One region of the Undibacterium sp. TC9W genome, then DNA from elsewhere that is predicted to be linked to it. Evidence: riboswitches for the same ligand, from Rfam matches in the RefSeq annotation. Region 1 holds a riboswitch; the other holds the start of a gene.

Region 1 (16,527 bases):
ATGCACTATTATGAACAAGTCCTGGGCGGCAAAATAACCGTCATGATGAGTGGCGCCGACTCCCCCATGGCAGCCATGATACCGGCTGAATCAGCCCACCGTATCCTGCACGCACGCCTCGAATTGCCAGACGGTGGCTTGTTGTTTGCAGGTGATTGCCCACAGCAAATGCCTTATGACGGCATCAAGGGCGTTTCGTTCACCCTGAATTACGATACCACCGAAGAAGCCAGCAAGATTTTCAACGCGCTGGCAGAAGGTGGCCAGGTGACCATGCCAGTGCAAGCTGCATTCTGGGCCAAGTCGTGGGGTATGCTGGTCGATAAATACGGCACGCCCTGGATAATCAATGGTGAACCGCAGCCACTGTAATCAGATCAACGCCATTCCATCCTTGCTGGAGCCACTATGAAATACCTATGCCTGGTTTATCTCGACAATGAACACTGGAATGCCTGCCCGGACGAAAAATGCGGCATGTATGCCCAGGAACTTGTTGATAGAGGTCATATGCTGGCAGCAGAACCTCTGCACCCTGTCCATACCGCCACCACGGTCAGGGTAAGGAACGGCCAATTGTCAGTCACCGATGGCCCATTTGCCGAAACCAAGGAGATGCTGGCTGGTTTTTATCTGATTGATGCCAGGGATTTGAATGAAGCCATACACCTGGCTTCAAAGATCCCGCCAGCCCAGCATGGCAGCATAGAAGTGCGCCCCGTGCGGGCACTGAACCTGCCAGCTGAGACAATGAGCACAAATTAAAGGAGAACGACATGCATAAACAATTTTTTGTCAATCTACCAGTCAAAGACCTGGCACGTTCCAAACAATTCTGGAGCAGCCTTGGTTACAGCTTCGATCCCAAATTCGCGAGTGATAACGCTGCCTGCATTATTTTCGGTGAAAACATCCTGGTCATGCTGTTGACAGAAGAACTCTTTGCCAGCTTCGCCCACAAACCAGTCTGCGATGCCCATGAGCGTGTCGAAGTCTTGCATGCCATGTCCTGCGATGGCCGCGAACATGTCGATAGCCTGATTGCCAAAGCTAAAGCTGCCGGAGCCACCGTGCCTGATGAGCCTGAAGATCATGGCTTCATGTATGCACAGGGCTTCTATGACCTTGATGGCCACGGCTGGAATTGCTGCGCGTGGGCCACGGAAGGTGAATGTAAATAAAACGGTATGGCTCGCCTGGCCTGCCTATACCGGAACAACAAATGAAAGGAAGACAAAATGCATAAACAAATTTTTGTAAATCTGTCTGTCAAAGACCTGCCTCGCTCTAAGGAATTCTGGAGCAGTCTGGGCTACAGTTTTGAACCCAAGTTCACGAATGATCAGGCTGCCTGCATGATCATGGGCGAGAACCTGTTCGTCATGCTGCTGGTAGAAGAATTCTTTGCTGGCTTCACCAACAAGCCCATCAGCGATGCGCATGAGCGTACTGAAGTGTTGAACTGCCTGTCCTGCGACAGCCGCGAACATGTCGATAGCCTGGTCGCCAAAGCCAGGGCTGCGGGTGCCACGGTGCCTAAAGAGCCTATAGATCATGGATTCATGTACGGACATGGTTTCCATGATGTCGATGGCCATGGCTGGGAATTGGTGTACATGGTAGCCGAAGGTGAGTGCAAATAAATCTGCGCAAGCTGAACCTGCCCCACCAAACCGCCTGTGCTTCAGGCGGTTTTTTTATGGACATGACTATCGCTTCCATGCAATTCGTCACGGCAGACTCAAGCTTGGTCACACAGTCCCTTACCTACTCCTGCTGACCCGGCATACTGATTCCATGTAAAACTCTTCATGTCGCAGGAAATATGAAATGAAATTTTTTAACCAGCCAGGCAAGTTATGTAGATTCACATCCTTTTTATGCCGCTTAATAAACTGTATCACCCTCAGCCTGCTGGCAGCAGCTTCTGCACATGCTGCCATGACAGATACGGCTTATGACATGCAACAAGGCATCGTCTATCAGCGAAACGGCGATGAAGTATTGACAGGTGATCTATACCGTCCCAAGGGTGATGGAAAATATCCGGTGCTGATTGCAGTACATGGCGGCGACTGGCGCTTTGCCGATGCCAGTCTGTATAAACACTGGGGACCGTATCTGGCAAAAAATGGCTATGCCGTATTTGCCGTTAATTATCGTCTGGTCAAAGACAAAACCAATCTCTATCCGGCAGCCGTACACGATGTACGCGTCGTCGTGCAGTTCTTGCGCCAGCACGCAGAAACTTACCAGCTTGATCCTGAACGCATGGGTTTGATGGGCGACTCAGCAGGAGCACAGCTTGCCACTATCGTCGCACTGGCTGGTGACCAGCCACCGTTCTCAGATGGCATGCAACCCACGACAACGGTCAAGGTTTGCATAGGCATTTATGGCAGCTATGATCTGACGGCGAAGTGGGAACATTCGAATCGCAACTACCCTGACAATAATATTGCCCAGGGTTTCCTTGGCAGCAGTTTGATTGACAACCGAAAAATTTATTTTGAAGCGTCGCCGCTGTCGTATGTGACGCGGGATAATAATCAAACGCAGTTCTTGTTGAGCTGGGGAGCGAAGGACAAATTCGTAGATCCTGCTGGGCAGTCGATTGCCTTCATGCATGCATTGAAGCAGGCGGGGTTTTCTGTGCGTTCAGTCGTGTTGAAGAATGCGGGGCATTATTGGGCTTCTGAGCCTATCAAGATACCTGGCAGTGATTCTGGATATTTGGCACCGCGATTATTAGAATTTTTGAAGGAGAAGCTGTAGGGGATATGCGGCTAAGTGTCTATGGTAAAAGAGGTGGTTATTCGCAGTACTTATGCAACAGGATATCGATTGAATTACCGTCCTCTCAAAGTCGTCATTCCACCGGGCTTGCGCTCCAGCGGCGTTCCTAGTAAACCATTTCAAGAATTAATTTCTGATTCATCGTATTGCATAGCTGCTTTTGAAATACTTTGCACGTCATTTACGATTGCAGGTCGGGGGTAGCCCGACAGCTACATTCTTTTCTTGTCTCGCCAAGAAAAGAATGCAAAAGAAGGCGCCCCAGGCGTCGTCGCCCCCTGAAGGGGGTTCCCGTTTGTGCAGTACAAAAAATGGGAAGGCCCGAAACTCGCTTCGGCCTTGCCCTTAGGAACATGCGCTTGCAAGCGCATGTCGTTACGCAGGCGCGCAGCAGTGCTCCCTACGCGGGCCGGCCGAAACCCCTGCTACACCTCAAACAGCGGTCCTTCTTAATCCATTTTCTGTACCGCACAAACGGCGTCGACGCAGGGGAACTGCAAAGTCAAAAACAACACCAACGTCAATTCGGCCTGTATTCATATTTCTCAAATTTGATTGATGAGCGTACTCATATGGACATAACAAAAAACCCGCCAATCAATCCGGCGGGTTTATTTATTTCACCAACTCATCTTACTTAAACTTCGCAGCCACTTCCGCAATCCGCTTACCAAACAATTTCGCCGTTTCCAGATCACCTGGCAGCGGGCCTTCTTCTGGTGAAGAATCGGATGGGGACTGCGTCATCAGGCCGCTGAAGCTGGCGATGTAGTTGATGTCATTGCGTTGTGCGGCTTTGCTGTTGGATGGCATCAGGCCTGTGCCTACCCAGATCATGGAGTGCTGTTGTGACAGGGTGAACAGGTAATGCAGGGTCGATAATTTGTCGCCATTCATGGAGGCAGAATTGGTGAAACCTGCGGCAATCTTGTCTTTCCAGACCTGGCTATACCATGGCTTGGAAGAAGCATCGGCGAATTTTTTGAATTGCCAGGACACTGATCCCATGTAAGTTGGAGAACCAAAGACGATAGCATCAGCAGCGGCCAGGGTTTCCCATTGGGCGTCGGTGATATTGCCTTCGGCGTCAATCTTGATGAGTTCGGCATCAGCACCGGCAGCGGCAGCACCTGCGTGTACTGCTTCTGCTGCCTTGGTGGTGTGACCATAACCTGAATGATAAATAATCGCGACTTTAGACATGTTTTACTCCAAATTTATATGTTGAGATTGCTAAGGAAAAAGACAAATCACTGACGCGTTTTTACTTGTTCACGTCAGCGATTTTCCTGTCTTTAGTACTTAATGAGGCAGATCAAATACCAGTACTTCTGCCTGTTTACCCTGCTCCAGCACGAGTTTTTCTTCGGCTGACATCATCACGGCATCGCCCTCTTTCAAGGCCATGCCATTTACCTGCAATTCACCACGTGCTACGTGGACATAGGTCAGGCGATCCTTTGCCAGTGCTACTTCCTGCTTTTGTTCTGCATCGAACAAGCCAATTTGCAAACGTGCGTTCTGGCGGATTTTGATGGAGCCATCGGCACCATCGCCAGAAACCACCAGACGCAAGCGCCCCTGTTTTTCTTCACGGCTAAATTCTTTTTCACCGTAGAGCGGCTCACCACCCAACTGGTCTGGCTGTATCCAGATTTGCAGCAGACGTGTGTGTTCGGTATTGGCCGGATTGAATTCCGAATGGCGCACACCGGTACCTGCACTCATATACTGCACATTGCCTGGACGTATCGTACTGCCGTTACCCATACTGTCTTTGTGCGCAATCGCACCTTCGAGCACATAAGTAATAATTTCCATGTTCTGGTGCGGATGCGTACCAAAACCCATGGCTGGAGCGATCCAGTCATCGTTAATCACACGCAGTGGGCCAAAACCCATGTGCTGTGGATCGTAATATTCTGCAAAAGAAAAACTGTGATGTGATTTCAGCCAGCCGTGCTCGGCGTGGCCGCGTTCTTGTGATGGTCTGAGCGTAATCATATAAGTCCCTTTCAAATTTCCTGAAGAATGTGTTCAGGTCATGTACACACTATATACATGCAAATTCTTTGACATAAGGGTAGAATTTCATATAACTCATTCAAATTATTTGAACAATCGTGAACCTGACCCTCGAAGCCCTGCAAATCCTTGATGCCATAGACCGTAAAGGCAGCTTTGCGGCGGCTGCAGCGGCCCTGGATAAAGTGCCCTCCGCCATTACCTACAGCATACGCAAGCTTGAAGAAGACCTGGATGTATTACTATATGACAGGCGTGGCCACAGGGCCAAGCTGACTATCGCCGGGGAAGAATTATTGCTCCAGGGCAGACATTTGCTTAATGCTGCACAAGAGCTGGAGAACCGTGTAAAACGTGCCGCCAGCGGGTGGGAGGCGGAGCTGCGCATCGTCATTGATGGCATCATACAATTCGACGACATGATCCCCTTGATCAAGGAATTTGAACAACAGGGCTGCGGTACACGCATCCGTATCAGCCAGGAGATTTTGTCCGGCGTCTGGGAAACCATGGTATCTGGCCGTGCTGACCTGGCCATAGGCGCTGCCTATTACGGGCCGGATGCGATACGCATGCAGGGTGAATTCCAGACCCGCTTGCTGGGCAGCGTGGAATGGGTGTTTGCCGTGGCACCACAACACCCGCTGGCGCAGGCAGCAGAACCGCTGACACCGGCGATTTTGCAGGCCCACAGGGCGATAGCCATAGGTGATACTGGCCTGACTCTGCCATCGATGACGGCTGGCTTGCTAAGCGGCCAGGACACCATGACCGTGCCCACCATGCATGCCAAGCTGGCAGCGCAACTGGCTGGCCTGGGTTGCGGGCATTTGCCACGTCGCCTGGCATTACCACATTTGCGCAGTGGTGCTTTGATAGAAAAGAAGACCAGCGCTCACCGTCCGCCAGAAGATAACCGCCTCGTCTGGCGTAATGCCAACAAGGGCAAGGCTTTGCTGTGGTTTTTACAGAAGTTGCAAGACCCTGTCGTGCAACGCATGTTGATAGGTAATTGAAGAACATCCATGCCAACAAAACAGATGATGCAAAAATACATAGGACGTTTCGCCCCCTCACCGACCGGCCCCTTGCATATGGGTTCGCTGGTGGCTGCCATGGCCAGTTACCTGGATGCCAAAGCCCACGATGGACTATGGCTGCTGCGTATGGAAGACCTGGATTTTGACCGCAATGTCAAAGGTGCAGACCAGCACATCATCAATTCCCTGCAACGCAGCGGCATGGTATGGGATGGCGACATTACCTGGCAAAGCCAGCGCCAGCCTCTGTATGAAGCTGCCTTGCAAAAGCTGGGCAATAATCTTTACCCTTGCGCCTGTTCACGCAAGGAAATTGCTGATTCGCGGTTGCGACTGGGTGACGCAGCCAGCCAGATTTACCCAGGCACTTGCCGTCACGGGCTGGCAGCAGGCAAGACAGCGCGCGCCTGGCGCTTGCGCGTGCCAGATCAACTCTATCGCTTTGAAGACCGGCTGGCTGGCACGCAGCAGCAAAACCTGGCGACCGAGGTGGGGGATTTTGTATTGAAACGCGCTGACGGCTTCTGGGCCTACCAGTTGGCGGTGGTGGTTGATGATGCCGCGCAAGGCATCACGCATGTGGTGCGTGGTGCTGATCTGATAGATTCCACTGCAAGGCAAATCTATCTGCAAGAATTGCTGGGCTTGCCCACGCCGCATTACCTGCATGTGCCAGTAGTGACCAATGCCGATGGCGAGAAATTATCCAAGCAAACCGGGGCACTGGCTTTTGACCGTGGTGACAATGATGTGCTGCATGAAGCGCTGATACCGGCAGCACAATTCCTCGGACTGGATTTACCTTTATCAGTCACTGATATACCAGCTTTCTGGCCTCTGGCGATTCATGCCTGGAAAGAAAAAATAGCCCGTGTGGCATCGCCATAAAACAAGGGCTGCATTGCAGCCCTTGGTGATACTGCCACTCATTGACGAGCGACTGGCAAGCAACTCATAAGCAATTAATACGCAATCAATGCTCTGGATGTTCCCTGCCGCGGCCATGACCATGGCGCTCATGCTCATCATAGCGTCTGTCATCCTTGCGATAGTCGTCACGCCTGTAATCGTCGCGCCTGTATGCATCATGTCTGTAATCATGGTCACGATAATACCCATCGCGGTAGCGAGGCACTACCTGGGTGTTGTACCAGTTTTCCTGCACAAAATACACGGGGCGATTGCAAGCATTGTAGCGATAGCAATGTTTTTCCCATTTATTTCTATGGCCTGGCGGCACCACCAGATACATGGGTTGCTGGACCACATTCACCCTTTGCACTATGCGTGGCTCAGTATAAATTACCTGAGGCTGAGGAAAATTACCAATATCTACCCGACCATAGAAACCTGGTTGCCCGAATTGCATAGACACACCCACATCCTGCGCCTGACTCTGAGCTGTCATGAATAGTGCGGCGCAGGCTGCGCCTGCGAGCATTATCTTTCTGCATGTCATGGTTTTCATTTCAAACTCCTTATTTGATACTGCTCACAGGAGCATATCCTGTGATTACACCTATAACGCTTGAGCGGCACATCTGTTGACTTCTGTCGTCAATATTCTGGCTGAGCACTGGCAAAGCTTCTGTACGCTAACCAACATTCCCTCATGTCATAGCAAATAAAAACGCATCAAAAATATCTATTTGCAACTTACTTGACAGGAAAATCTGCAGCCCATTGTTGTGCTTTTTGATCAAGAACAGCGCGGCGTTCAGCTGGAATTTTTGTTATCAATTGCGCCAAGGTGGATCTATTTGACATACAGGCATATTGCGCATCACGCTTGCCGAATTGACGCTTGAGCACACATTCCAGTTGATGGGCACCAGCCACATCTTCGTAGGCAGTTTCCAGCGCTTCAGGCAATACCGTTTGATAGCGCAGTACCAGTTGAGCCGACATGCTGCGATAAGCAGGATCATTCGCTCCGGCCTGATGGGTGTATTTGACAGCATCTTTCAATGCGGCGTAGGCATCAGCATTTTTTTTGATGTTCGGGATACCGGGATTGGATGTCGTTTCACTTGCGCCATCACCACCGCTCATGGTCACTGACCAGCCCGACTTTTCAGTGATTTTTTCTTCCAGGCAGGCGAGGCGGTTATTTGCTTCAGCGGCGACATAGGTTTGTGCCTCCACATTGCCCTCTGCAGCGCGTTTGCGGTTCTTTACCAGCCAATCCTTGAAATCGGCGCGTAAAGGTTTTGCGGTAATCAAGTCGCAATCGTCCAGGCTGATTTTTGCAGCCTGAGAACTTAGGCAAGTGAGTGCCAGACCAAGCAGAAAAACAGTGCGGGAAATTATTGAAGAATTTTTCATGTGTAATTTGTTATGTTCAATTCAAAAAAACGGATACGAATCCTGGCAAGCGATGCTGCCATGATGGATTTAATAATGGAAATGATTTTACAAATTAACACTTTTGTTTTATTCAAAAGCCAGCAAAACAACTATTTGCTTTTTCCATTATCAAAGCGAAATCGAAGTTTGTCTTAGCTGCATGATTTCAACAATCCTTGACATTTTTCCGCTTTCATTTGGGCGGAAATATTTGTACCCTGAATCTGTAATTTCAATTTCAAAATCTTGAGGGCAAACCCGTTGAAAAATGGGGACGCAAAGCCACCGGCCTAAAGCGCATCTGCGCCATGGTAGCGGGGTTGCCGGTGATGGTGTCTGCTTATTTTTGGCACGATACTATTATTCGTCGAATCACCGCCCTCTGCTTATATCGGAGTGCATTTGTGATCATCGAAAAAAAGTTGTTCTTCACCATACCCAAGCCACTTGGCTTGTCTTGCTTGCTGATCAGTGCAAGTATCCTCAGCGCTTGCGGCGGCGACAATCCACAAGTCAGTCAGTCCAGCATTGCATTACCACCTCAGGCAGTGGCAACTGGAACGACGACACTGGATATAACTGTCCCTGTTTTGCCGCCTGATGTGGCTGCACAGGCGACACAACCGACCTTTCATCTGGCTCCGGTTTTGCTTGATCCACCGACGGATATTGATGCGACTGACAGTAGCAGGTCGGCCCACATTCCAGCAGCGGCGCTGAGCATACCGCGAGAACTGCAAGCAGTGCGTGGGCGCGGTTTGACTGTCGGTGCAATTCGCTCTTTGCCACGACCACAGCTGGCACCACCGCCTGCAGGTGAGAACGCACAACCTATGGCAGGCACCTCTGTCGTTTCTACCTATACGCCTGCGCAAATCCGCGCTGCGTATAGTCTCCCTGCGCTCCCTGCCAGTACCAGTGGATTGACTGCAAGCCAGGCTGCACAGCTTGGTGCAGGTCAGACGATTTATATTGTGAATGCAAATCACGATCCCAATATCGTTGCAGAACTGAACGCTTTTAATCAAAAGTTTGGTCTTCCCGCATGTACAGTAAAAAGCATTCCTGCAGGTACAGCCCTGCCATTACCAGCAGCGTCAAGCAGCGCTTGTGAGTTTTCTGTCGTCTATAGCACCAGTGCAGGTAGCATGACCAGTACAACGCCAGCATTCGATTCTGGCTGGGCTACGGAAATTGCGCTCGACGTGCAATGGGCACATGCCACAGCGCCATTGGCCCGTATCATTTTGATTGAAGCTGCGGATTCCTCCATGAGTAACATGGTGGGTGGAATCAAACTGGCCAACGCAATGGGGCCTGGCATCGTCTCCATGAGTTTTGGGTCATCCGAAGGAAGCTGGACAGCTGGAGTCGAAAGCACGTTCACCACCGCCAAAATGACCTATCTGGCTGCAACCGGCGATAATGGGCCAGCCGTTGAATGGCCTGCAGTTTCTCCCAATGTTGTCGCCGTTGGTGGCACCAGTCTCACCTATACAGGTACAACACGTGCGGAGGTGGCCTGGTCCAATACCGGAGGTGGAGTTAGTGCATACACGGCGACACCAAGCTATCAGAACAATACAGTGCCGGGTGTGGGTACACCCGCCCGCAGGACCGTCGCTGACGTCTCCATGAACGCTGACCCGAACACTGGCCAGTACGTCGCCGTCATGACGCCAGGAAGCAGTGTTGTAAACTGGGTCAGTGCAGGCGGCACCAGCCTTTCCACGCCCCAATGGGCCGGGGTGATTGCCATCGCCAATGCGACTTTGGCGCAAGCTGGCAAACCAGTTCTGGGTGCACCGCATGCTGTCCTGTATAACAAAATTGCGACAACTCCTGGCAGCTATGCCAGCAGTTTTGCCGATGTTGCGAAAGGCAGCAATGGCACTTGCGCAAGTTGCGTTGCCAAAACCGGGCATGACCAACTGACCGGCCTTGGCACGCCCAATGTCACCAGCTTGTTAAGTACACTCGGCGGCACAGTCATTGCAACAGCGCCAACCGTAACTTCGGCAAGCATCAGCGGGCAAGTTGGCACGGCATTGAGTTTTACCGCATCTGCAACAGCGGCTAATCCCCTCACCTATACCTTGACCGGCAACCCGGCAGGCTTGAGCATCAACAGCAGCGGTATTGTTAGCTGGGCCACGCCTGTGGCAGGTACATACACTGTGGTCGTTACTGCACTGGATGCAAAAACAGGACTGAGCGGCAAAGGCACTTATACAATCGTTATTTCTGCCCCTGTGCCACCAGCGATTACTGCCGCCACCATCAATGGAAAAGCAGGCACTGCGCTGTCCTTCAATATAACAGCGACATCCACTAATCCGCTAACCTACAGCATCACTGGCGCACCAAGCGGCATGACTGCTACTTCTGCGGGCGCTGCGACCTGGCCAACGCCAGTTGCAGGAACCTACTCAGTGACAGCAACTGCACTCGATGCAAAGACCGGATTGAGCAGCAAGGCTGTCTATACCGTTGTGATTGCTGCTGCAACACCTCCTGTCGTGACTGCTGCAACGATCAATGGAGTAGCATCAACCGCACTGACTTTTAATGTGACCGCAACATCTGGCAACCCAATGACTTATAGCCTGACAGGAGCACCTGCTGGAATGACTATAGGGTCAACAGGAACTGTAAGCTGGGCTTCACCTGTTCTTGGCACGTATTCAGTCACTGTCAATGTAACGGACAGCAAGACAGGATTGACAGGCAAAGCTGTGTATACCGTCGTGATTGCTCAGCAACCTGCGCCTGCAGTAACTGCGGCGACGGTCAATGGAACCGTTGGTACTGCACTGTCCTACACCGTAGCAGTCAAAGCCTCGAATCCAGTCACCTATACACTGACTGGTGCGCCTGCCGGACTGACTATCAGCAGTGCTGGCATTATCAACTGGGCTAGTCCTGTTGCAGGAAATTATGCTGTCACAGTGCTTGCGAAAGACAGCAAGACTGGCTTGAGCGGTCAGGCGGTCATCAGCATCAGCGTTGTGGCATCTGGCTTGAGTATCAACGCACCGGCAATGACAGGCACTGCAGGCAAGGCGCTAACGGGCAGCATCACGATCAATGCGCCCGGTGCGACCTCGATTTCCATCTCGATCACGGGCGCTCCTCTGGGCCTCGGATTTTCCATGAGTGGACTAAGTATTGCAACCAGCTGGGCAAGCCCTGTAAAAGGCAGCTACACCATGCTTATTACTGTGACTGACAATCTTGGAAGAAAGGCGACTGCCAGCGTACCTATCACAATCAACTGAGACGATCAGTTGAGATAATCGGCTAAGACGATCAAGCAAATACAAAAGGCGGAGCATTGTGCTCCGCCTTTTGTACTCTGGCTTTGGACTTTCTATTACCCGCAGCCATTTTCTTTTTTAATGCCCGCTATGACCTTGCGGCTTGCGCACCTGCACTTCAAGCTCCGGCATGACACGTGAGCCATGCTTCATGCCAGCATGCACATCAACAGGCTGAGCAGGCGGGCGCGGCGCTTCTGCCACGGGGCCGCCATATTCATAGGCTACCGTCCCCTTGAGGTGCCGGAACCAGCCGGGATCTTTATAATCACCCGGTTTCTGGTCTTTGCGCACCTTGACTACGCTGAACATGCCGCCCATTTCCAGCCCGCCAAACGGCCCCTCGCCTGTCATCATGGGCAGGGTATTGTCAGGCAAGGGCATTTCCATAGCTCCCATGTCGGCCATGCCCTTGTCCCCCATAGTCATGTAAGCAGGAATGAGCTTGTTGATCTTGTCTGCCACGTCCTTGTGATCAACACCTATCATCGACGGCACATTATGGCCCATGGCATTCATGGTGTGATGGCTCTTGTGGCAGTGGAAGGACCAGTCACCTTCTTCATCGGCGACAAATTCCACCTGGCGCATCTGACCGACGGCAATATCCGTCGTTACCTCTGGCCAGCGTGCAGTTCTTGGTACCGGGCCGCCATCCGTGCCTGTCACGGTGAATTCATGACCATGGATATGGATGGGGTGGTTGGTCATCGTAAGATTGCCTACGCGTATCCTGACCCTGTCATTCTTGCGCACATTCAGGGTATCAATGCCGGGGAAGACGCGACTATTCCATGTCCACAAATTAAAATCTGTCATGGTCATGATATTAGGTTTGAATGCACCTGGCTCTATATCATAAGCACTGAGCAGGAAAATAAAGTCCCTGTCGACTTCATCAATCTGCGGATGTTTATTTTTGGGATGGGTAACCCATGAGCCCATCATGCCCATCGCCATCTGCGTCATTTCATCGGCGTGCGGGTGGTACATGAAGGTACCTGGGCGACGTGCAACAAATTCATAGACAAAGGTCTTGCCCGGCTGTATTGACGGCTGGGTCAGGCCGGATACGCCGTCCATGCCATTTGGCAGCCGCTGGCCATGCCAGTGTATGCTCGTATGTTCGGGCAAACGGTTGGTGACAAAGATGCGTACTTTATCGCCCTCCACCACTTCTATCGTCGGCCCCGGACTTTGGCCGTTATAACCCCATAGATGCGCTTTCATACCGGGTGCCATTTCGCGCACGACTGGCTCTGCCACGAGATGGAATTCCTTGACACCATTATTCATGCGCCATGGTAGCGTCCAGCCATTCAGGGTCACTACCGGATTATATGGGCGGCCGTTCTTGGGCTGCAATGGTGGCATGGTATCCGGGCTAATTTGTGTGACTGCTTCTGGCAAGGCTGCCAATGCCACCTTGCTGACGGTGCTTGCTGCGAGTGCACCACCAGCAATGCTCGCCAATTTAAAAAAATCTCTTCTTGTACTCATGTTATTTCCTTCGCAGATCGTGTGATCAATGCGCTGCTTCTGCCGTGGCAGTTGATTTAACGGGATTCAGATTACTTGCGGACGGGCGCCCCAGCAACTCGGCCTGCAAGGCCGCATCTGCCAACCAGAATTGTTGCTCTGCATTGATGGCAGCCAGCACACTATTGATTTGCTCGCGGCTGTCGGCCAGCAATTCAAATACGCTGATGAACATGCCGTTGTAGCGCAACTGGTTTTCTGCCGAGATGCGTTTGCGTAGCGGCAGTATCTCGTCGCGGTATTGGCGGGCGATATCATACATATTACGATAGGCTGAGTAGCTGACGCGCAGATGCGAGCCTGCATTATTGACCGTCGCTTGCAGGCGATAACTGGCGGCCAGGGTATTCGCATTCATGGCTGTTCTCTGCGCATCGCCCCAGTCAAATAGCGGCAACCTCAGGCTGACCTCAAAGCCGCGTTTGATCTCGCCATGTCCCGCTGCATCAAAATTGGTATCGCGCCTGATACCCAGTTCGATATCGGTAAAGCTGCTGACCAGGCTCAAACCCTGGCGTGCTGCGGCGGCGTCCAGTTCCTGTTTTGCCAGTTGTATGTCAAGACGGTTTTTTGTCGCTTGGGGACCCAGGCTTTCTGCTGCCAATGGTGTTGCTGGTAAATCCGGCAGGCGCTCAGGTAACTTCAGTGTTTTTTCCTGTTCATCATTCAGACCCAGCAAGCGCACCAGCTCTTCGCGGGTGGCAAGACTGGCATGGCGGGCAAAACTGAGCTGTGCCATCGCGTCAGCCTTGAAAGCCAGTTGGCGCGCTGCTTGCAAGCTATTGAAATTGCCCGCCTTGTGCATGCGCTCTGCCAGCATGGCACTGGCATCGGCCGCTTCACCAACTTGTCTGGCATATTCCAGGCTCTGTTGTGCAGCGACTGCCTTGACCCAGGCAATACGCACCTGGCTAACGCTGGCTATGACATCCAGGCTCAACTGCGTCTGCGCCTGTGCCAGGCTATGCTGTGCCATGGTCTGCCTTTGCGGCAGGTTCAGCAAGTCCAGCAGGCCAAAACTCAGCAAACGACCCAGTTCCAGCTCACCTGACTGGCGGTTGCGTTCAAACGTAAAAAGCGGATTGGTGATGCGGGCGCTTTGCGCTGTGCTTGCGCCTGCAGCCTGATGCTGCGCCAGCATGGCTTGCAAGGCTGGACTATTCAACAAGGCCAGTTGTACAGCAGCGTCTTGCGACAAAGGCTGTGCCAACAAGCTTGCTGCCTGGTCCTGCATGTTTTTTTGTTGCTCAGGCTTGCTCGCCAGAACCAGTTTGCCCTGGGTGTAAGCCGGATATTGCTGATTGAGTTTTTGCGTGCTTTGATCGATATCAAAACTGGCGCAGCCAGTCATCACCAGCAATGCCGGTAACAGATATCGGTAATGTATGTGCGACATGAAGTCCTCGCGATATGAAGTGTGTTCCCGTCAAATGGGTGAAGTATTCGTAACTTGGGCTACCCACGCATGTTGGGCTGAGCTTGTAGGTTGGGCTACGGTTTAACAGCCCAACACTCGGCCTCAACAAACGTTAATCTTATTCAAACGCCCAGTGTTGGGCTGATAAGGCGCAGCCCAACCTACGAACAAACTAATTATTCAGACGAGAACAGCCTTAGGAGGACGCTCCAGCATGCGAGCAGACACAGATGCAGGTAACAGGACAGGCAGTACCTGGGCATCAGCATGCATAGGTACAAATGCAGAAATTGAAGGAGCAGGCATGAGCGCGATACCCATGCAACAAGGGGAAGAAGACTTGCAGTGATCGGCCACTTTGGCTTTCACAGAATCTGAACCATGATCGCTAGCCTTGGCAGCGGGCTGGCAATGTTCATTACCGCTGACAACAGAGCTACCAGTCTGAACAGGCATATCCATGGCGCAGCCCAATTTACTGGCGACAGCAAAGCCCTGCAGGGGCAGCAGTACCAGTACCAGTAACAGGCAAGCAATCAATAAACGCCAGGATTTTTTCATGTGCTGAAGTTATCACAATTCGGGCTTTTCAACAAATGGCCAGCTCAGAGCCAGATCAACCCAGCATTAAATTGAGCGCCAGCATCAGCATCACAATACCGACCAGACTATCCAGCACCCGCCATGCCATGGGTTTGGCAAACCAGGGCGCGAGCAGGCGCGCACCAAAGCCCAAAGCCGCAAACCAGATCGTCGCATTCAAGACGGCACCCACGGCAAACCAGTATTTGCCATTGCCTGGCTGCTGGCCACCTATGGCACCCAGCAACACCACCGTATCCAAATAAGTGTGGGGATTGAGCAAAGTCGCTCCCAGCACTGCCAGTGCAGCCTTGCCAGCCGTCAGGCTCAACTCCCCAGCTTCAGGGACCAGGCTTTGCTGGCTAGCCGCAGCGCGCAGAGAGCGCACGCCATACCAGACCAAAAACGCGGCCCCGCCCCAACGGGCTATCATCAGCAAGATTGGCTGGCTATTGATCATGCCACCTATGCCGGCCACACCCGCCAGTATCAGCAGCATTTCACACGCGATGCAGATCATCACCGTCAAAGCAACATGCTGTTTACGCAAACCCATTCGCAAGACATGGGCATTTTGTGAACCAATAGCCATGATCAAACCTGCACTCATGCCCATGCCCTTGAGTATAAAAGCCAACATCATCTGTCTCCCATTTGTCGATACAGGGAGTTTGGGCAAAAAAAGGGTTAATATGAAGTATATTTAAAATATTTCCTATTTCATTAAAATTTCTTAATTAGAAAATTAATTCTTTTGTCTACTCTGTGGTGTAGCAGGGAATTCGTGCGGTATATCGCACGCCTGCGCAACGAAGACTGCTTGCAAGCAGGCGTTCCTTTCTCTGTGCCTCCGTGTCGAGATGTCTTTAGCCAAAACCACCCATACAGTCTGATAAAACATGCAAACAAGACTAGACAGCCGCCAATGCGAAGCCTTCCTCAGTGTTATTGACCATGGCAGTCTGGAACAGGCGGCGAAGGCGCTGAGCCTGACCAGTTCGGCCATTTCCCAGCGCATCAAGGCACTGGAAATGGAACTAGGCAATACCCTGCTGGTACGCAGCCGCCCCTGCCGCGCCACGGCAGCCGGGCAAAAACTGGTACAGCACTTGCGCCGGGTGGCAGAACTTGAACAGGATTTGCAAAGCGAATTTGCCGGTCAGCAAAGTGCCGCCATCAGCATTGCCCTGGGCGTCAATGCCGATAGTCTGGATAGCTGGTTATTGCCTGCCCTGGCAGGATTTTTGATCGCTGAAAATATCTTGCTTGAAGTGCTGATTGATGACCAGGATCACACGCATGATTTACTGGAAAGCGGTATGGTGCTAGGCTGCCTCTCTGCTGAACAAAATGCCATGCGGGGTTGCCAGGCTGTGCCGCTGGGCTTCATGCGTTACCACCCAGTTGCCAGCAAAGAATACTGTCAGCGCTGGTTCCCGCAAGGGATGACGCGCGAAGCAGCCAG
Region 2 (16,527 bases), on a different contig from region 1:
TGTGCTTTGTGTACATCTGCTTGAGTCAATAAGACGATCTCTGCCGTGGCTGGTGCAGGCACCAGGAACAAAGGGGGAGGCTCTTCCACTTCAGCTACTGGTGTCAGCGGATCGCTATTCAGCAATTGCCTGAGCTCACAGGAATCACCAACGCTCAAAGGAATAGGCCAGCTGGCTGTCGAAAGATGATCTATCAGGGTTTCTATATTCTTGTCGCCATGATTCAGGGCATGGCTGGCCAGCAAATCTGGCCATTCGCTGAGCAGGTGATATTCTTCATCCGTAAGGCGGCGGTTCTGGTTATACAGGCTGATGAGGTTACGTTCTATCAGCGCACATACCCAGTGCAGGCCGGGCATGTCAGCAGCACAGGCTGCCGCGCGTATGCGGCGCAATTGCTCGATATAACAAGCCAGCGCACGGGTGACTACCGCGACATCCGTTGAGTGAGTGGCATCTGTTTCCAGCGCGTTGAATACCTCATCAAGGGCACCGAGGACGACATGGCTGAAATCTGTAGCCTGGTTTTCTAGCTGTTCCATACTGCCTCAGACGGGTAAGTTGGAAAGAAAGAAACCTGCGCAATGCCTTGCGCAGGTTTGAGTGGTGGTATCAGGCTGCCAGTTTGAAGACGCGTACGGTAGATAACAACATTCTTGCGTATTCCACCAGATTGGTGGTTTGCGCAGATTGTTCATCGAGTTGCAAGCTGGTTTCCTGATTGGTTTTCTTGATCTGTATCGCTCTGTCCAGCAATTCCTGGCTGGCCTTAGCCTGACCATGGGATTTGATGGCAATCTGCTGTACTGATTCCACCAGCTCAGTGGTCGCATTTTGCGTAGCCTGCATTTGCAGACCGGCCTGTTCTGCCAGACGGCTACCTTCTACCACCTGGGCAATTGCCGAGTTCATGGTGTTGACCGTATCTGAGGTTTCCAGCTGTATGTTATTGACCAGGCCAGAAATTTGCAGCGTCGCTTGCCGCGCATTTTCTGCCAGCCTTTGCACCTCATCCGCAACCACCGCAAAACCGCGACCAGCTTCACCGGCAGATGCCGCATGCATACTCGCATTCAAAGCCAGGATGTGGGTACGTTCTGCAATCGCATTAATCAGGCCGACCACGCCGGAAATTTCTTGTGAACGTTCACCGAGACGTTTAATCCGTTTTTCTGTTTCACGTATGATGTCGCGGGTACTGTTAATACCGCCCACCGTGCTGTTCACCGTATCCATCGCCAGTTGGGTTGAGCGTATCGCATTATCAGCAGCGCGGTTACAGGTTTGGGCCAGATCGGCAATATTGCGCATTTCTTCAGAAGCGGTCGATAATGAAACGGTAGTGTGTTCCACTTCCAGCCTTTCTTCCGCTGCTGCGGCCATCACGTTATCGGACTGGGCTTTCACTTTCAGCGTGGCCTCGGTCACGTCGGCAGAAATATTACTTACATCACGCAGCACTTTTGCAGTTTCACTGGTCAGCATGTTCAAGGCATCGGATACTGCACCAGTCACGTCGGCAGATACCGGCACTTTGACGGTCAAATCCCTGCTCGCGAGTTGCGCCACGGCCTGCAACAGAACCAGTACGGATTCATTGAGTTTTTCATTTTCATCTTCGATGGATTTGCGGCTGGCTTCACGCTCATCCACCATCCTGTCGAACTGGCGTGAGAGTTTGCCGATTTCGTCCGGTTGTGTGCTGCGTGCCCTAACGCTGGCATCACCCTGCGTCAATTTCTGCATAACGCCAATCAGATGTGAAACAGGTTTGGTGATACTACGCGTCATCCAGTAAGCAACACCTGCTGCCAGCAAGATGGATAAGGCTGCCACCAGAGCCAGGATGTTTTTCGCATTCAGGTAAGTGCTATCGGCTGCGGCACCATCCTTATTCACCAATTTTGTTTGGTAGTCGATTAGATTATCCATCGAAGAAAACCATTTTTCCTGATCGGCTTGCAAATTACCCAGCAGCCAGGTTGTGGCTTCCGTCTTTTTACCTTCAGTCGCCAGACGCAGGAATTCCCTTTGTGAAGCACCGTATTTATTACGTGCCTCGGTAGCGGTCTCGAAGATACCTTTTTCTTCTTCACTGGCAATCAGTTTTTCAAACCCGGCGATGTTTTCATCCTGGTTTTGCCTGCGTGACAAAATCAGTTGCTGTTCTTTTTCTACTGCCGATTGGTCGTTCAGGAGCAGCATATTGCGCATGGAGCGCGCATTGGCATTAACATTACCAAGCATCTTGTAGGCCAGCACAACTTTAGGGTAGCTACCATCCACAATGCGGTGAGTACCGTCATTGATGCTCTTCAGGTTGGACATCGCCAGCCAGGCCGTTACCGCCAACAGCAGCAACACCGCTGTAAATCCCAGACTGAGCCGGATACCAATATTCGGAGTACGTAATTTCATTTTGCTCTCCACAAGAAAAACATCGAAGACTGCTTGGTCAAATCAATAGCTGGGGATCAGCCGATTCCAGTTTTTAGTTCTATGCTCTGTAGTTCTGTGCTCTATACACTGCGGCTGAGTTTTTCAAAAAAACTTTCATGATTGAAGTCCAGCCAGACTTTGTCATCCTTGACAAAAGCCGCTGGTACATGGGCTTCCAGCGTGGCGGGCAATTGCGGCATCTGGGTGATGGTGCGCAATTCGGTCAGTGGTTGCGGATAACTGTCTATCAGCATGCCAACGGCATTTTCTGCCTTGTCCAGTATCAAAAACAATTTCGAGGCGATGACTTCTGACCTGCGGCCACTGAGTACCAGGCCCAGGTCAAAAATGGGTACCAGGTTGCCGCGCAGATTGATCAGGCCAAGCAAGAAGGCTGCGGCACCTGGCAAGGGAGCAAGCGCCTGTGGCCTTATCACTTCACTCCCTACCTCGGCTCTGATCAGCAAATTCAAAGAGCCTACGCGGTAGCCATAACGCTTTCTTTCGACTAGTGGTGCCACATCACTCCACAGCAAGTCGCCAGGTGGAGTGAAGCGCTCAAGGGCAACACTGGGTGGCAGCCATTCTTTGGACTGTCCGGCATTGCTGGAAGTGACTAAGCTCATGACCGCCCCCGCAGATGGGTGATGCGTTACAAAATTTAAAATCAGGCAGCGATTTTGAGTTGATCAATGATCTGGTCAGCTGTATAGGGCTTGGCGACATAGCCTTTGGCACCTTGCAACTGCCCCCAGATTTTGTCGGCTTTTTGCGATTTGCTGCTGACAAAAATAATAGGGATGTCTTTGGTTGCCGGATCTTGCGTCAGGCTACGACAGGCTTCATAGCCATCCATTTCTGGCATGACGATGTCGAGGAAAATAATCGAGGGTTTTTCGGCCTTGGCTTTTTCCAGCGTGTCCTTGCCGCTGGATGCAGTGACCACCACATAACCGGCATCAGTCAATATGCTTTTGATGTTGGCCAGTTCAGTCGTGGAATCGTCAACAACGAGTGCTTTTTTCATACCCATGATGTACTCCCGAAATGTGTAAGTGAAACGCTCTGATCCCCAGAGCAAAGGTAAAAATATTGGGCTGATCTGGTTTCAGGTCCCCATCGCCAGGCCATGATTCTTTTCCATGTCAGGCGCTGTCTCCGTTGCACTCAGGCTCTTTTCGACGACGGCACGGAACTTCAGATGTTCTACAGGCTTGGTCAGATAACTGCTGCATCCAGACAGCGAGCCGCGGATACGGTCAAACGGAGAGGACTTGCTGGTCAGCATGACCACGGGCGTGCGCTTGGTTTGTGGATGGCGGCGTATGATCTTGCAGATTTCATAGCCATCAGCACCAGGCATGACGATGTCGAGGAAGATGATGTCGTAGTTTTTCTTTTCCAGCATCTGCAAGGCTTGCTCACCGGTTTCAGCGCAGTCAGAAGCGATCTTCATCGAGCGCAATTCCAGGTCTATCTTGATTCTGGCAGTAGGGCTGTCATCCACGATCAGGGCACGGTGACCACCCTGCAAGACCGAGCTTGACGGATTTTTTTGCAGCAGGGGCTGCACAATAGCTGCTTTGTCCATTTCTGCCTTCTGAGCAACTGCTGCACTGAGTGGAAATGCTGTTTGTAAGACTTTTTCCAGTTCATCTGCTACCTGATCCAGCAAAGCCAGCATCTTGGTTGGTACCAGAGGATGCAGTAAATGATATTTGCCTGGCTGTGCCTTGCCTGCATTGGAAATGAATACCGTTGCAGGTTCGGGAATATTGCGTGTTGCTATAAGCTCCTGTAAAGCTGCTCTGGCCTGGCTATTATCCGGGTCGAGTATGACGATGTCAGGGTCAGCAGACTGACTGGCATCGCACAAGACATAGGAATGCCTGCGTCCGCTCGCCATGGTCAAGCTAAGCACGCTGCGCACCAGACGCAATTCATACTCAGACAAACCGAATACACTAATCAGAATTTTTTTAGAAGCGCCGGGAAGCGCCGTAGAAATGCTATTCATGAGCACATGCCTCTTAACGAAAAACCGCCAATGCGGAATACGGTACCTGGCTACCCTGCCGTGTTTAGCGAGGGCCCTCTAGTTTTGCGTCCCACGCTTTCGGGTGGTTTGCCTTTAAACAACAACAACAACAACAACAACAACAACAACAACAACAACACTGATATTCTCTCTATTGATTATCTCTTGTGGATAGAGAGGAACATCAGCCACAGTGCTTCATGCGAAGCACCGTTACCCCAATGTAGTTCAAGAATTTGAAGGCTACAAGGAAAAAGTTAACATTTTTTTGCTTTTTATTTTTTCATGCAAAAAATATAAAATTTAGCCTTGCTGGCAAATTTTTGCATATTTTGTGAGCACTTCAGCAATACCCTGCTCCAGGCATTCTACGATGACGGCATGGCCTATGGAGACTTCGAGTAAGCCGGGTATGGTCAGGAATTTGGCCAGGTTATCCAGGTTGAGATCATGCCCTGCGTTCACTCCCAGACCAGCATCCTGGGCACACTTGGCAGCAGCCACAAAGCCCTGGAAAATCTCTTCACCTTTTGCTGTTCCATAATGCTCAGCATACGGCTCGGTATATAACTCAACCCGGTCAGCGCCGAGTTCTTTCGCCAGGTGCATATCCTGGCTGTCGTAATCAATAAACAAACTGCTGCGTATGCCCAGCGCCTTCAGTTCAGCCAGAACGGGGCGTAAAAAATCTGCATCCTTGCGCAAATCCCAACCATGGTCAGAAGTCAGCTGATCTGGCGCATCCGGCACCAGCGTGCATTGCGCAGGCTTGTTGCGCTTCACGACTTCCAGAAAGTCTGGCGCCGGATAACCTTCGACATTCAATTCCACACCACGCGTCTGGCACAGCACGCCGAGAGTTTCGACATCAGAATAACGCGCATGCCTTTGATCCTGACGCGGATGCAGGGTAATGCCCCGCGCACCAAGGTCCAGGCAACGCGCAGCAAAGGCTTGCACATCAGGATAATTACGGCCACGTGAATTGCGCAGCAAGGCGATTTTGTTGATGTTGATGGAGAGTGCGGTCATGGTGATTCCAAAGTCTGGGCAAGGTAATGAAAAATTGCTGGAACAATTTTCTGTTCAGGTATTCATCATGAACTTGCTCGCAAGTTTGTACAAGTAACACAGCGGGGTGATTTACTGGTGCATCTGTTTTTTTGCTAATCTATAAAAAAACCAGCACAACAGTGCTGGCTTTACGGTACAAACTCCAGGCAAGCTTACTGCTGAAAAGCCAGCAACTGCGCGCCCTCAGTCACCTGATCACCAATCGCATACAAGACTTCATCAATGACACCATCATGCGGGGCAGAAATCGTGTGCTCCATCTTCATCGCTTCCATGATCAACAACGCATCACCCTTCTTCACTTCCTGCGCCTTGTTGACGAGCACGGCAACAATCTTGCCTGGCATGGGTGCTGTCAAACGGCCAGTTTCAGCCTCGGCTTCACCAGCATGCGCCAGTGCATCAATGTAATGCAGGTCAGTATGCTTGCCCTGGCTGAAGACATGGAAATGCTCACCATCGCGTACTACCGTGGCAGCCACGGTCTGGTCTGCAATCTTGATGACGATATCATTTTCATGTGCCAATGCCAGTCTGACTTGCACTTTCGATTCGCCTGCCTGTACTTGCCAGCCATCTGCCAGGTAAGTCACTTGTACGTCATGCGTCTGCTCTTCTTCCGTGAACTGCAGGCTACGTTGCATGAGGCTGTTCATGCGCCAGCCATGGCTGGATTGCCATGGGTCGCTGCTACCGTTTGTGGATTTTTCTGAGTTCAACAGGGACACAACCGCCAGCGCCAGCGTCGTCAGGTTCGCTGCTACTGGTGCCGGGAATAGTTCAGCCTGATTACGTTCTATCAGACCAGTATCCAGGTCTGCGCCAGAAAAGGCCTTGCTGGTCACCAGGCGCGACAGGAAGGCGATATTGCTGTTCAAACCGACGATCTGGTATTGCGCCAGCGCCTGCGCCATGCGGGCCAGTGCTTCTTTCCTGTCCTTGCCCCAGACTATCATCTTGGCGATCATGGGGTCATAGAAAGGTGAAATCGTATCGCCTTCACGCACGCCGCTATCGATACGGAAAGCCGCCGGATCTGTCGCGCCACCTAGTTCAAAATTCACAGCAACAGGGGTGCGTGCATGACGCAAAGTACCTATTGATGGCAAGAAACCTTTCTCAGGATTTTCTGCATACACGCGCGCTTCAATCGCATGACCATGTATCTGTAATTCATTTTGTTGCAGCGGCAGTTTCTCACCGGCAGCAACACGCAATTGCCACTCCACCAGGTCAGTACCGGTGATCATTTCTGTCACCGGATGTTCTACTTGCAAGCGGGTATTCATTTCCATGAAATAGAAAGAACCATCCTGGTTGGCGATGAATTCCACCGTGCCAGCGCCGACATAACCCACTGCTTTTGCCGCAGCCACGGCAGCATCGCCCATGGCAGCGCGGCGTTCTGCCGTCATGCCGGGTGCAGGTGCTTCTTCGAGTACTTTTTGATGACGGCGCTGTACCGAACAATCGCGTTCGAACAGGTAGACGCAATTGCCATGGGTATCAGCAAACACCTGTATTTCTATATGACGTGGCCTTTGCAGGTATTTTTCTGCCAGCACTTTATCGTCGCCAAAAGAGTTGATGGCTTCGCGTTTGCAGGATGCCAGCGCGTCTTTGAAGTCAGCAGATTTTTCAATAACGCGCATGCCCTTGCCACCGCCACCAGCACTGGCTTTGAGCAAGACCGGGTAACCGATGCGGTCAGCCTCGGTATGCAAAAAATCTGCATCCTGGTTATCGCCATGGTAGCCAGGTACCAGCGGCACATTGGCTTTTTCCATCAGGGATTTTGCCGCAGACTTGCTGCCCATGGCTTCTATCGCCGAGGCTGGCGGGCCTATGAAGGCAATGCCATTTTTGGCACAGGCTTCAGCGAACTCACTGTTTTCTGACAGAAAGCCATAGCCCGGATGTATTGCCTGCGCACCCGTCGCCAATGCGACTTCTATGATCTTGTCGGCACGCAGATAACTTTCCTTGGCAGCAGCAGGGCCTATCAACACTGCCTCATCACAAACTGCGACATGCTTGGCATTGGCATCGGCTTCGGAATACACAGCGACAGTCTTGATGCCCATGCGGCGTGCGGTAGCAGCAACACGGCAAGCAATTTCGCCACGGTTGGCGATAAGGATTTTGGTAAACATGTCTCTAACCTTTTGGGTGGATGTATCTACGATAATTGACTACGATTTTCTTAACCAGAAAAAGGCTTCGCCTTCCTCTTTGTCTCCATCTTTTCTCTGTGGCCTCTGTGCTGAAGAAGTAGGGTCTTTTTCAAGAACAACTACCAGCCTTCGCTTCTACCTTGCCACGTGTTTTCAGGCCAAGCTTGTCCAACAAGACACGGTCATCCTGCGCTTCTGGATTAGCTGTAGTCAGCAATTTATCGCCGTAGAAAATCGAATTCGCACCAGCCAGGAAACACATTGCCTGCACTGCCTCACCCATCTGGCGACGGCCGGCAGACAAACGTACACGCGCCTTCGGCATGGTGATGCGGGCGACGGCTATAGTGCGCACAAATTCCAATGGATCGAGCGGATCAAGTCCGTGCAAAGGTGTGCCTTCCACCTGCACCAGATGATTAACCGGTACCGATTCAGGATAGGGATTCAGATTTGCCAGTTGTGCGATCAGACCAGCCCGTTGGCGGCGTGATTCACCCATACCGACAATGCCGCCACAACAGACTTTCAAGCCGGCACTGCGTACATGACCCAGGGTATCAAGCCTGTCCTGATAATCACGGGTGGAAATGACGTTGCTGTAAAACTCGGGGGCGGTGTCGAGATTATGGTTGTAATAATCCAGACCTGCATCTTTCAAACGCTGTGCCTGCTCTTCTTTCAGCATACCCAGCGTCGCGCAGGTTTCCAGGCCCATGGCTTTGACTTCACGCACCATCGTTTCGACTTTTTCCATGTCGCGGTCTTTGGGTGAGCGCCAGGCGGCACCCATGCAAAAACGGGTTGCACCATTTTCACGGGCGGCCTTGGCAGCGTCCAGTACCTCACGCACATCCAGCATTTTCTTGGCTTCGACACCGGTGTCATAACGTGCCGCTTGCGGGCAATAGCCGCAATCTTCTTCGCAGCCGCCGGTCTTGATGGACAAGAGTGTCGCCAGCTCTACATCACCATCAGGGAAGTTGGCGCGATGTGCAGTTTGCGCCCGGAACATCAAGTCATTGAAGGGCAAATCAAACAGGGCCAGTACTTCATCCACGGGCCAGGTCTCGGCTTCTATCTTCTTGACCGGTGGCTGGAATTGCATGGCTTGCAAAGTCGTATCAGTAGCTTGCATCTTTGTTTCCTTTTACTTCAATTGACTCAAATCCAGATACGAGGCGGCGGCTTTTGCCTTCTCGTGATCAGGAACATTCAAACGGGGAATATGCCCCAGCATGGGTGCTGCTATGCGCTCACGCAGGGCGGCAATATTTTCTTGGGGGTACAGCATGCTGGTATCAACGGTATTGGCAACCCAGCCTGCCAGCCTCAAACCGCGAGCGGCGATGGCTTCAACAGTCAGCAACGCATGATTGATGCAACCCAGGCGCATGCCGACTACCAGTATCACGGGCAAATCCAGGGCTTGCGCCATGTCTGCGGTAGTTACTTGCGCATTCAGGGGTACACAAAAACCGCCTACGCCTTCGACTACCACTCCATCTGCCAGTGCACGCAACTGCTGATAGCTGTCGATGATATGCGGCAGTGCTATCTCCACTTGCTCCAGTTCCGCCACGATATGCGGCGCTGCCGGTGTCTGCATCAGGTAAGGGCATACTAGAGCCAGCTCTGCCTTGACACTGGAAGCGGCGATCAGAATATCGACATCTTCATTATGCAGGATGCCATCACGCATTTCTGCACCGGCGGCTATCGGTTTCATACCCACTGCCTGTAAACCTTGTGCCTGCATTGCATGCAACATCGCAGCACTGACCAGCGTCTTGCCGATCTCTGTATCAGTACCGGTCACGAAAAAGTCATGCTGCCGTTTTTGCATCAGGCCACCTCGGCAAAACACTGGGCCACATAACTCATCTGGTCGAGGCGGTTAATCGCCTGTACCAGTTGCAGTACCTGGATTTCTGTATGCGCGGCAGACAAGGTCACTCGCAAGCGAGCTGTACCAACTGGCACGGTAGGCGGGCGTATCGCCCCTACCCACAGTCCCTGGTCCATGAGGTTGCCAGCCACCCTCAGCATGGCGGCATTGTCACCAATGAGTACGGGTTGTATCGCAGTGTCCGATGGCATGCCTTGCCAGACTTGCAGATGCAGGCCATCGCTAAACAGGCCTATCAGTTTTTGCAGATGTGCACGTCTTTGCTGGCCTTCTTCACCTGCAATAATATCGATGCTGGTCAGCAGTGCATGCGCCAGTGCTGGTGCTGCGGCAGTCGTATAGATATAAGCACGAGCGCGTTGTACCAGCCATTCAATCACGGTAGCATCAGCCGCAACAAAGGCCCCACCGACACCGGCAGCCTTGCCCAGCGTACCCATGTAAACCAGATTCGGTGACTTGATATTCAGGTGCTCCAGCACGCCACGTCCATGCTGGCCCAGTACACCAAAGCCATGGGCATCATCGACGATGAGCCAGGCATCATAGCGCTCGCAAATTGCCAGCAGAGCCCCCAGTTCTGCGATATTGCCATCCATGCTGAAGACACTGTCGGTGACAACGACCCTGTGCTTGGTCTTGCATTGTTGCAGTATGCGTTCCAGCGCCGAGTAATCGCGGTGCGGGAATACCTGCACCGTAGCACGCGAGAGACGCGCACCATCGATGAGGGAAGCATGGTTCAGGGCTTCAGAAAATACGGTTGTGTCTTTATTGATGGCCAGCGCCGTGATGACCGCCAGATTGGCCATATAGCCCGTGCAGAAATACAGGGCGCGGGCGTTATCAATATGCGGTGAGACAAACTCGGCCAGTCGTTCTTCCAGCACAGCGTGCGCGCGGCTATGGCCGCTGATGAGGTGTGATGCACCACTACCTACACCGTACAGCGCAGCACCTTCCTGCATGGCTTCTGCCAGTTTGGGATGTGCTGCCAGGCCGAGGTAATCATTGCTGCAAAATGCCAGCAAGTCACGGCCATCGACTTTCATGTTTGGTGCTGATGGCGTTTCTACAGTGCGCCTCTGGCGCAATAAATGTTTTTGATCCAGCACAGCCAGCTCTTGCTGCAAACCCTGTATCAGGGATTTGCGTTGCGTGGCTATTCTTATGCCGGGATTGTTTTTACTAGCATCTGTCATGCCATTACCTCTTCAAATACCAGTCTGGTTTTATGTGCCAGCAAGCTCATTTCATCCTGCTCAAGGATGTAGGGCGGCATCATATAGACTGTGCGACCTATAGGCCGCATTAATAATTCCTGCTTCAGAGCCGCAGCAAAAAAGCGGCGTGAAAATGTTGCTGCGCGTTCTGCATCATCGACCACCGCATCAAACGCGAGGATCATGCCTTGCTGGCGGAAGTGGCGCACGCGCGCATCATTTTTCAAATCGGCAAAAGCCGTGCTTAAGAATTCTGCCTTGACGCGGTTCTTTTGCAAAACCTTGTCATCTTCAAATATCGCCAATGTCGCCAGTGCTGCACGACATGCCAGCGGATTACCTGTATAAGAATGCGAATGCAAGAAGCCACGTCTTACATCGGCATCATAAAATGCCTGATAGACAGCATCTGTCGTCATCACCAGTGACAGCGGTAAATAACCGCCACTGATACCTTTAGACAGGCATAAAAAGTCTGGCCAGATATTCGCTGATTCACAGGCAAAGAAAGTACCGGTGCGGCCACAACCTACGGCGATTTCATCAGCAATCAGATGCACCTGATACTGGTCGCATAATTCGCGCAAGCACTTCAGATACACAGCATCATGCATGGCCATACCAGTGGCACATTGCACCAGTGGTTCTATGATGACGGCAGCAATCTTGCCTGCGCGCTCCTGCAATTTTGCTTCCAGTGCAGCGGCTGCACGCAAGGCCACATCGGCAGCAGTTTCACCCGCTTCAGCCAGACGCGCATCCGGTGACGCAACGACATGCGCACGCTGCAACATGGGGCCATAGGCTTCACGGAACAGGCTGACATCGGTCACTGCCAGCGCCCCCACGGTTTCACCATGGTAGCTGCCCTGTATGCAAATAAACTCTTGTTTTTCAGTCTGGCCACCATTGCGCCAGGCATGAAAACTCATCTTCAGGGCGATCTCGACTGCTGACGCACCATCCGACGCATAGAAGCAATGGCCGAGTGCATGATTAGTCAGCGCCGCCAGTTTTTCTGATAATTCGACCACAGGCGCATGGGTAAAGCCGGCCAGCATCGCATGCTCGAGCTTATCAAGCTGGTCCTTCAATTCTGCATTGATACGTGGATTTGCATGGCCAAACAGGTTGACCCACCAGGAGCTGATTGCGTCAAGATAACGCTTGCCTTCCATATCAAACAGCCATGCACCGCGGCCATGGCTGACGGGTATCAGCGGCACGGTTTCATGATGCTGCATCTGGGTACACGGGTGCCATACATGTTGCAGGCTGCGTGCTACCCAGTCATTTTCTTGATTCAAATTCATTCCAGACAAATTTTACGATTGAAGCTCACATTTCATACCACGTTCAAGCCACGGACTGCGTAGTTTGAATGAGCTTCAAATGATTCTCTATATGCATGACATGAGCCTGGGCAAATTCTGCCTTGCTCAAACTGCCATAAGCAAAATGCGGCTTGATCTCACCCGCATGGTTTTCAAATTTTTGCAATGCCGCAATCAGCATATCGATACCAGCATTGACATCGCCGCTCTCGGCAATTGCTGGCGCACCTGGTATGGGCTCAGTCAGGTTATGCGTCATTGCACCGGCGACTGAAAAAGCATAAAAGGCTGCACTACCTGCCGTTTTCTGAAAGGCTGCCGGTTTCATTTCGGGATAACCCGTCATCGAATACTCTATGCTCTGCGCCAGATGCACAAAGACTTTATAAGGCGGCCAACCGGATAGGTTGGCGAGTTTATTCAATTTCAGACTGGCAAGTTTTGCCTGCATCTCTGGTATTGAAGTGAAGATTACTGTCGATTTGCGATAGGTCACCGCGCCCGCTGCGGCCAGCAAAGATACGCCCAGTCCAGTCAATACCAGTCTACGCTTTGTCATCTTTACCAGCTCCTTTCCACTCTATTCTATTCTTGCGATCCGCTTGATCTTCAAGCCAGATTCAACTTAACCAGTTTGGCTTACGTTTTTCCAGGAAAGAACGTACACCTTCACGGCCTTCATCCGATGCGCGTATCTGCGCTATACCTTCTACCGTTGCTGCTATCAGCGCTGGTGTCACTTCACGGCTGGCGACATCCTGTACCAGACGCTTGGCCTGCTTCACTGCATTCGGGCTGTTGCTAACCAGCGCTTTGACAATCTCGGCCACTTTGGCATCCAGTGCCTCGGCCGTCACCACTTCATGAGCAAAACCCGTGCGATGCGCCTCTGCCGCAGTAAAACGCTCGGCAGTGATGAAATAACGGCGCGCCGCGCTTTCACCCATGGCCTTGATAACATACGGCGAAATCGTCGCCGGTATCAGGCCCAGCTTGACTTCACTGAGGCAAAAATTAGCCGTATCTACACTAACCGCAATATCGCAGGCAGCCACCAGACCCATGCCACCGGCATAGCAATCACCTTGTACTTTGGCAACTACCGGCTTGCTACTGCTATAAATGGCATGCAGCATTTCTGCCAGTTGGCCAGCGTCCGCGAGGTTTTCCTCATGGGTGTAATCGGCCATCTTTTTCATCCAGTTCAGGTCTGCACCAGCACAAAAAGCAGGACCATTCGCGGCCAGCACAATAGCACGAATGCTGTCATTCGTATCCAAATCGCGGAAAACCTCAGTAATTTCGGCTATGGTGGTTTCATTAAATGCATTGCGTACATCGGGGCGGTTTAATGTAACAGTTGCCACGAAACCCTGAAAGCTCAGCTCGATATTTTCCATTTTAATAATTCCACATGATTCGTAATTGATCTTACCTTGCTTTTGGGAAGCCATTCGCATCAAGAAACTCGCTGACCAAAGGCTCCCAGATCTTGCTGCCCCCCGTAAACAAGGTATGACCATCCTTGCCAAATGCTGGCAGCAACTTGAATTCTGCCCTGCCACCTGCTTTTACAAAAGCCGCATGCCACTCCTGAGAATATCTGGGAGCAAAGTATTGATCGTTTTCTGTATATATCCACAGCATGGGGACTTTGCTGCCAGCGCCAAATTCCGCATACATTTTTTCCATCTTATAGGGCTGGCAAGGCTCACCGGGACGGTCAGCCGGGTTGCCACCAGAGCCACCGGCGAAATTGATGGCAGCTACCAGGCCAAATGGATTTTTTGCCGCTACCGCCACCGTGCTATAACCACCGACAGACTGCCCCACGACCAGCACCCGGCTGGCATCCACATATTTTTGTGTTTTGGCATATTCGAGCACTGCCAGGATTTCTTTGCTGGCGGCCTCTGCCATAGGTGCGTAATTTTTGTTATTGCAGCTGCCGCTTTCTTCAGGGTCAGGCGTCGTCCCCTTTTCACCATAGCCTATGCGGGTAGGCACAAATACGGTAAAACCGCGCTTCACAAAATACCTGGCCTGCGGGGTGTACCTGAATCTGGGAGTCGTCGCACGATTCGTGGCGCTGCGACCATGATTCAGGACCAGGATGGGGAAAGGACCATCACCATCAGGTTTGAACTGCGTAATGACCACTTCACCCTGGCTCTCCCGTCCAAACATATCCTTGACGACGACATTGATCGTCGTTACCGATTCATGCAAGTCGGTAGCCAGTTTGACCGGGCCAGCTATTGCCTGTTCTTCTGCAGTCTTTTCTTCCTGTAGTGCACGCGCCTGAACAGGCAAACTGAACAATGCCAATAGAACAAGCACGGGCATGCGGATAGTTGAAACGGGATTTGCCATGATAGTGTCCTACATCCTGAACACGCCAAACTTCACATCCGGTATCGGTGCATTCAAGGCAGCCGATAAACCCAGGCCCAACACCATGCGGGTATCTGCGGGATCAATCACACCGTCATCCCACAGGCGCGCGGATGCATAGTAAGGATGACCCTGGTGTTCGTACTGCTCCTTGATAGGTTGCTTGAAAGCCGCTTCTTCTTCGGCTGACCAGCTACCGCCCTTGCCTTCAATGCCATCACGTTTTACTGTCGCCAATACACTGGCAGCCTGCTCACCACCCATGACGCTGATACGCGCATTTGGCCACATCCACATGAAGCGTGGCGAGTAAGCGCGGCCACACATGCCGTAGTTGCCCGCACCAAAACTGCCGCCTATGATGACCGTGAACTTGGGCACATTGGCGGTAGCGACAGCAGTCACCATCTTGGCACCGTTACGGGCGATGCCTTCGTTTTCATATTTACGGCCTACCATGAAGCCGGTGATGTTTTGCAGGAAGACCAAAGGTATCTTGCGCTGGCAGCACAATTCTATGAAATGGGCGCCTTTCAATGCCGATTCCGAAAACAGGATACCGTTGTTGGCGATGATGCCGACTGGCATGCCGTGGATATAGGCAAAGCCGCAAACCAGGGTAGTGCCATAACGCGCCTTGAATTCATCGAAATGGCTGCCATCGACGATACGGGCAATGACTTCACGCACATCAAAAGGCTTGCGGGTATCGACCGGTATCACGCCGTACAGTTCAGAGGCAGGGAACTTTGGCTCTTCGACTTCTTTCATGACCACGGTTTGTGGTTTCTGGCGGTTCAGGTGCGAGACGATAGTGCGCGCCAGTGACAGCGCATGCGTATCATTTTGCGCCAGATGATCAACCACGCCAGACAAACGGGTATGTACGTCACCGCCACCGAGGTCTTCGGCACTGACGACTTCACCGGTTGCAGCTTTCACCAGCGGTGGGCCACCGAGGAAAATCGTACCCTGGTTCTTGACGATGATGGATTCATCACTCATTGCTGGCACATAGGCACCACCGGCTGTACAGGAACCCATGACCACCGCAATTTGCGGTATGCCCTTGGCCGACATATTGGCCTGGTTGTAGAAGATACGGCCAAAGTGATCGCGGTCAGGGAAGACATCATCCTGGTTAGGCAAGTTCGCGCCACCACTATCGACGAGATAGATGCAGGGCAGATTGTTTTGCTCGGCAATCTCTTGCGCACGCAAATGCTTCTTGACGGTCAGCGGGTAATAAGTGCCGCCTTTGACTGTCGCATCATTACAGACGATGATGCATTCCTGCCCAGCCACGCGGCCTATGCCAGTGATGACACCGGCAGATGGAGCGGCATCGGCACCGCTTTTTTCTTTGTACATGTCGAAAGCAGCGAGTTGCGAAAACTCCAGGAAAGGCGTGCCTGCATCGAGCAGCATTTGCACACGGTCACGCGGCAAGAGTTTGCCACGGGCCAGATGTTTCTTGCGTGCTTCTTCGCCACCGCCAAGTGCAATCTTGGCGATTTTTTCCTTGAGGTCATCCACCACGGCTTGCATGGCCGCTGCATTGGCTTTGAATTCTTCAGAGCGGGGATTGAGTTTGGAATCTAAAGTTGTCATTATCTTTTTCACTTTTCTGGAAAACTGCCATCCACGTAAAACCACTTGCCTTCATAACGCACAAAACGGCTGAGTTCATGCAGCCTGTGCGCCTTGCCAGCTATCTTGTAACGGGCGACAAATTCCACTGTCGCCGCGTCACCATCAGCTTTGAATTTCTTTACTTCCAGCCCCAGCCATTTGGTTGGTTCATCATGCGTGATGCGTTCCTTGGGACAAGTCCGCTCATCCCAGGTCGCACGCAGATAGGCTTCATCGTTCAGCGTATAAGCGGTATAGCGCGAACGCATCAATGCTTCTGCCGTAGGTGCAACTGCTGCGCCACTGGTGT

The links. Region 1 has a riboswitch for cyclic di-GMP ahead of ACO0LN_RS03240 (putative Ig domain-containing protein). Riboswitches for the same ligand answer to the same signal wherever they lie in the genome.
Region 2: it holds a riboswitch for cyclic di-GMP, as region 1 does, so the genes downstream of both, ACO0LN_RS20475 (response regulator) here and ACO0LN_RS03240 (putative Ig domain-containing protein) in region 1, are expected to answer to the same signal.

What each region holds. Positions count from the first base shown of each region.
Region 1 is NZ_JBMPPJ010000002.1:205,585-222,111, reverse strand. Features, by position in the region: gene ACO0LN_RS03295 (VOC family protein) at 1-372, shown strand, start outside; gene ACO0LN_RS03290 (YciI family protein) at 409-765, shown strand; gene ACO0LN_RS03285 (VOC family protein) at 777-1,181, shown strand; gene ACO0LN_RS03280 (VOC family protein) at 1,239-1,643, shown strand; gene ACO0LN_RS03275 (alpha/beta hydrolase fold domain-containing protein) at 1,831-2,775, shown strand; gene ACO0LN_RS03270 (flavodoxin family protein) at 3,430-3,999, opposite strand; gene ACO0LN_RS03265 (pirin family protein) at 4,099-4,800, opposite strand; gene ACO0LN_RS03260 (LysR family transcriptional regulator) at 4,920-5,837, shown strand; gene gluQRS (tRNA glutamyl-Q(34) synthetase GluQRS) at 5,847-6,749, shown strand; gene ACO0LN_RS03250 (hypothetical protein) at 6,835-7,329, opposite strand; gene ACO0LN_RS03245 (hypothetical protein) at 7,518-8,186, opposite strand; cyclic di-GMP riboswitch class I at 8,449-8,535, shown strand; gene ACO0LN_RS03240 (putative Ig domain-containing protein) at 8,612-11,485, shown strand; gene ACO0LN_RS03235 (multicopper oxidase family protein) at 11,603-13,024, opposite strand; gene ACO0LN_RS03230 (TolC family protein) at 13,050-14,459, opposite strand; gene ACO0LN_RS03225 (hypothetical protein) at 14,661-15,041, opposite strand; gene ACO0LN_RS03220 (LysE/ArgO family amino acid transporter) at 15,097-15,702, opposite strand; gene argP (HTH-type transcriptional regulator ArgP) at 15,962-16,527, shown strand, end outside.
Region 2 is NZ_JBMPPJ010000015.1:117,697-134,223, forward strand. Features, by position in the region: gene ACO0LN_RS20455 (hybrid sensor histidine kinase/response regulator) at 1-542, opposite strand, end outside; gene ACO0LN_RS20460 (methyl-accepting chemotaxis protein) at 613-2,418, opposite strand; gene ACO0LN_RS20465 (chemotaxis protein CheW) at 2,520-3,065, opposite strand; gene ACO0LN_RS20470 (response regulator) at 3,107-3,472, opposite strand; gene ACO0LN_RS20475 (response regulator) at 3,548-4,456, opposite strand; cyclic di-GMP riboswitch class I at 4,495-4,579, opposite strand; gene ACO0LN_RS20480 (pyridoxine 5'-phosphate synthase) at 4,781-5,509, opposite strand; gene ACO0LN_RS20485 (acetyl/propionyl/methylcrotonyl-CoA carboxylase subunit alpha) at 5,704-7,704, opposite strand; gene bioB (biotin synthase BioB) at 7,835-8,863, opposite strand; gene bioD (dethiobiotin synthase) at 8,876-9,571, opposite strand; gene bioF (8-amino-7-oxononanoate synthase) at 9,571-10,836, opposite strand; gene bioA (adenosylmethionine--8-amino-7-oxononanoate transaminase) at 10,833-12,170, opposite strand; gene ACO0LN_RS20510 (DUF1569 domain-containing protein) at 12,214-12,750, opposite strand; gene ACO0LN_RS20515 (enoyl-CoA hydratase/isomerase family protein) at 12,812-13,591, opposite strand; gene ACO0LN_RS20520 (alpha/beta hydrolase family protein) at 13,623-14,564, opposite strand; gene ACO0LN_RS20525 (carboxyl transferase domain-containing protein) at 14,574-16,196, opposite strand; gene ACO0LN_RS20530 (YchJ family protein) at 16,205-16,527, opposite strand, start outside.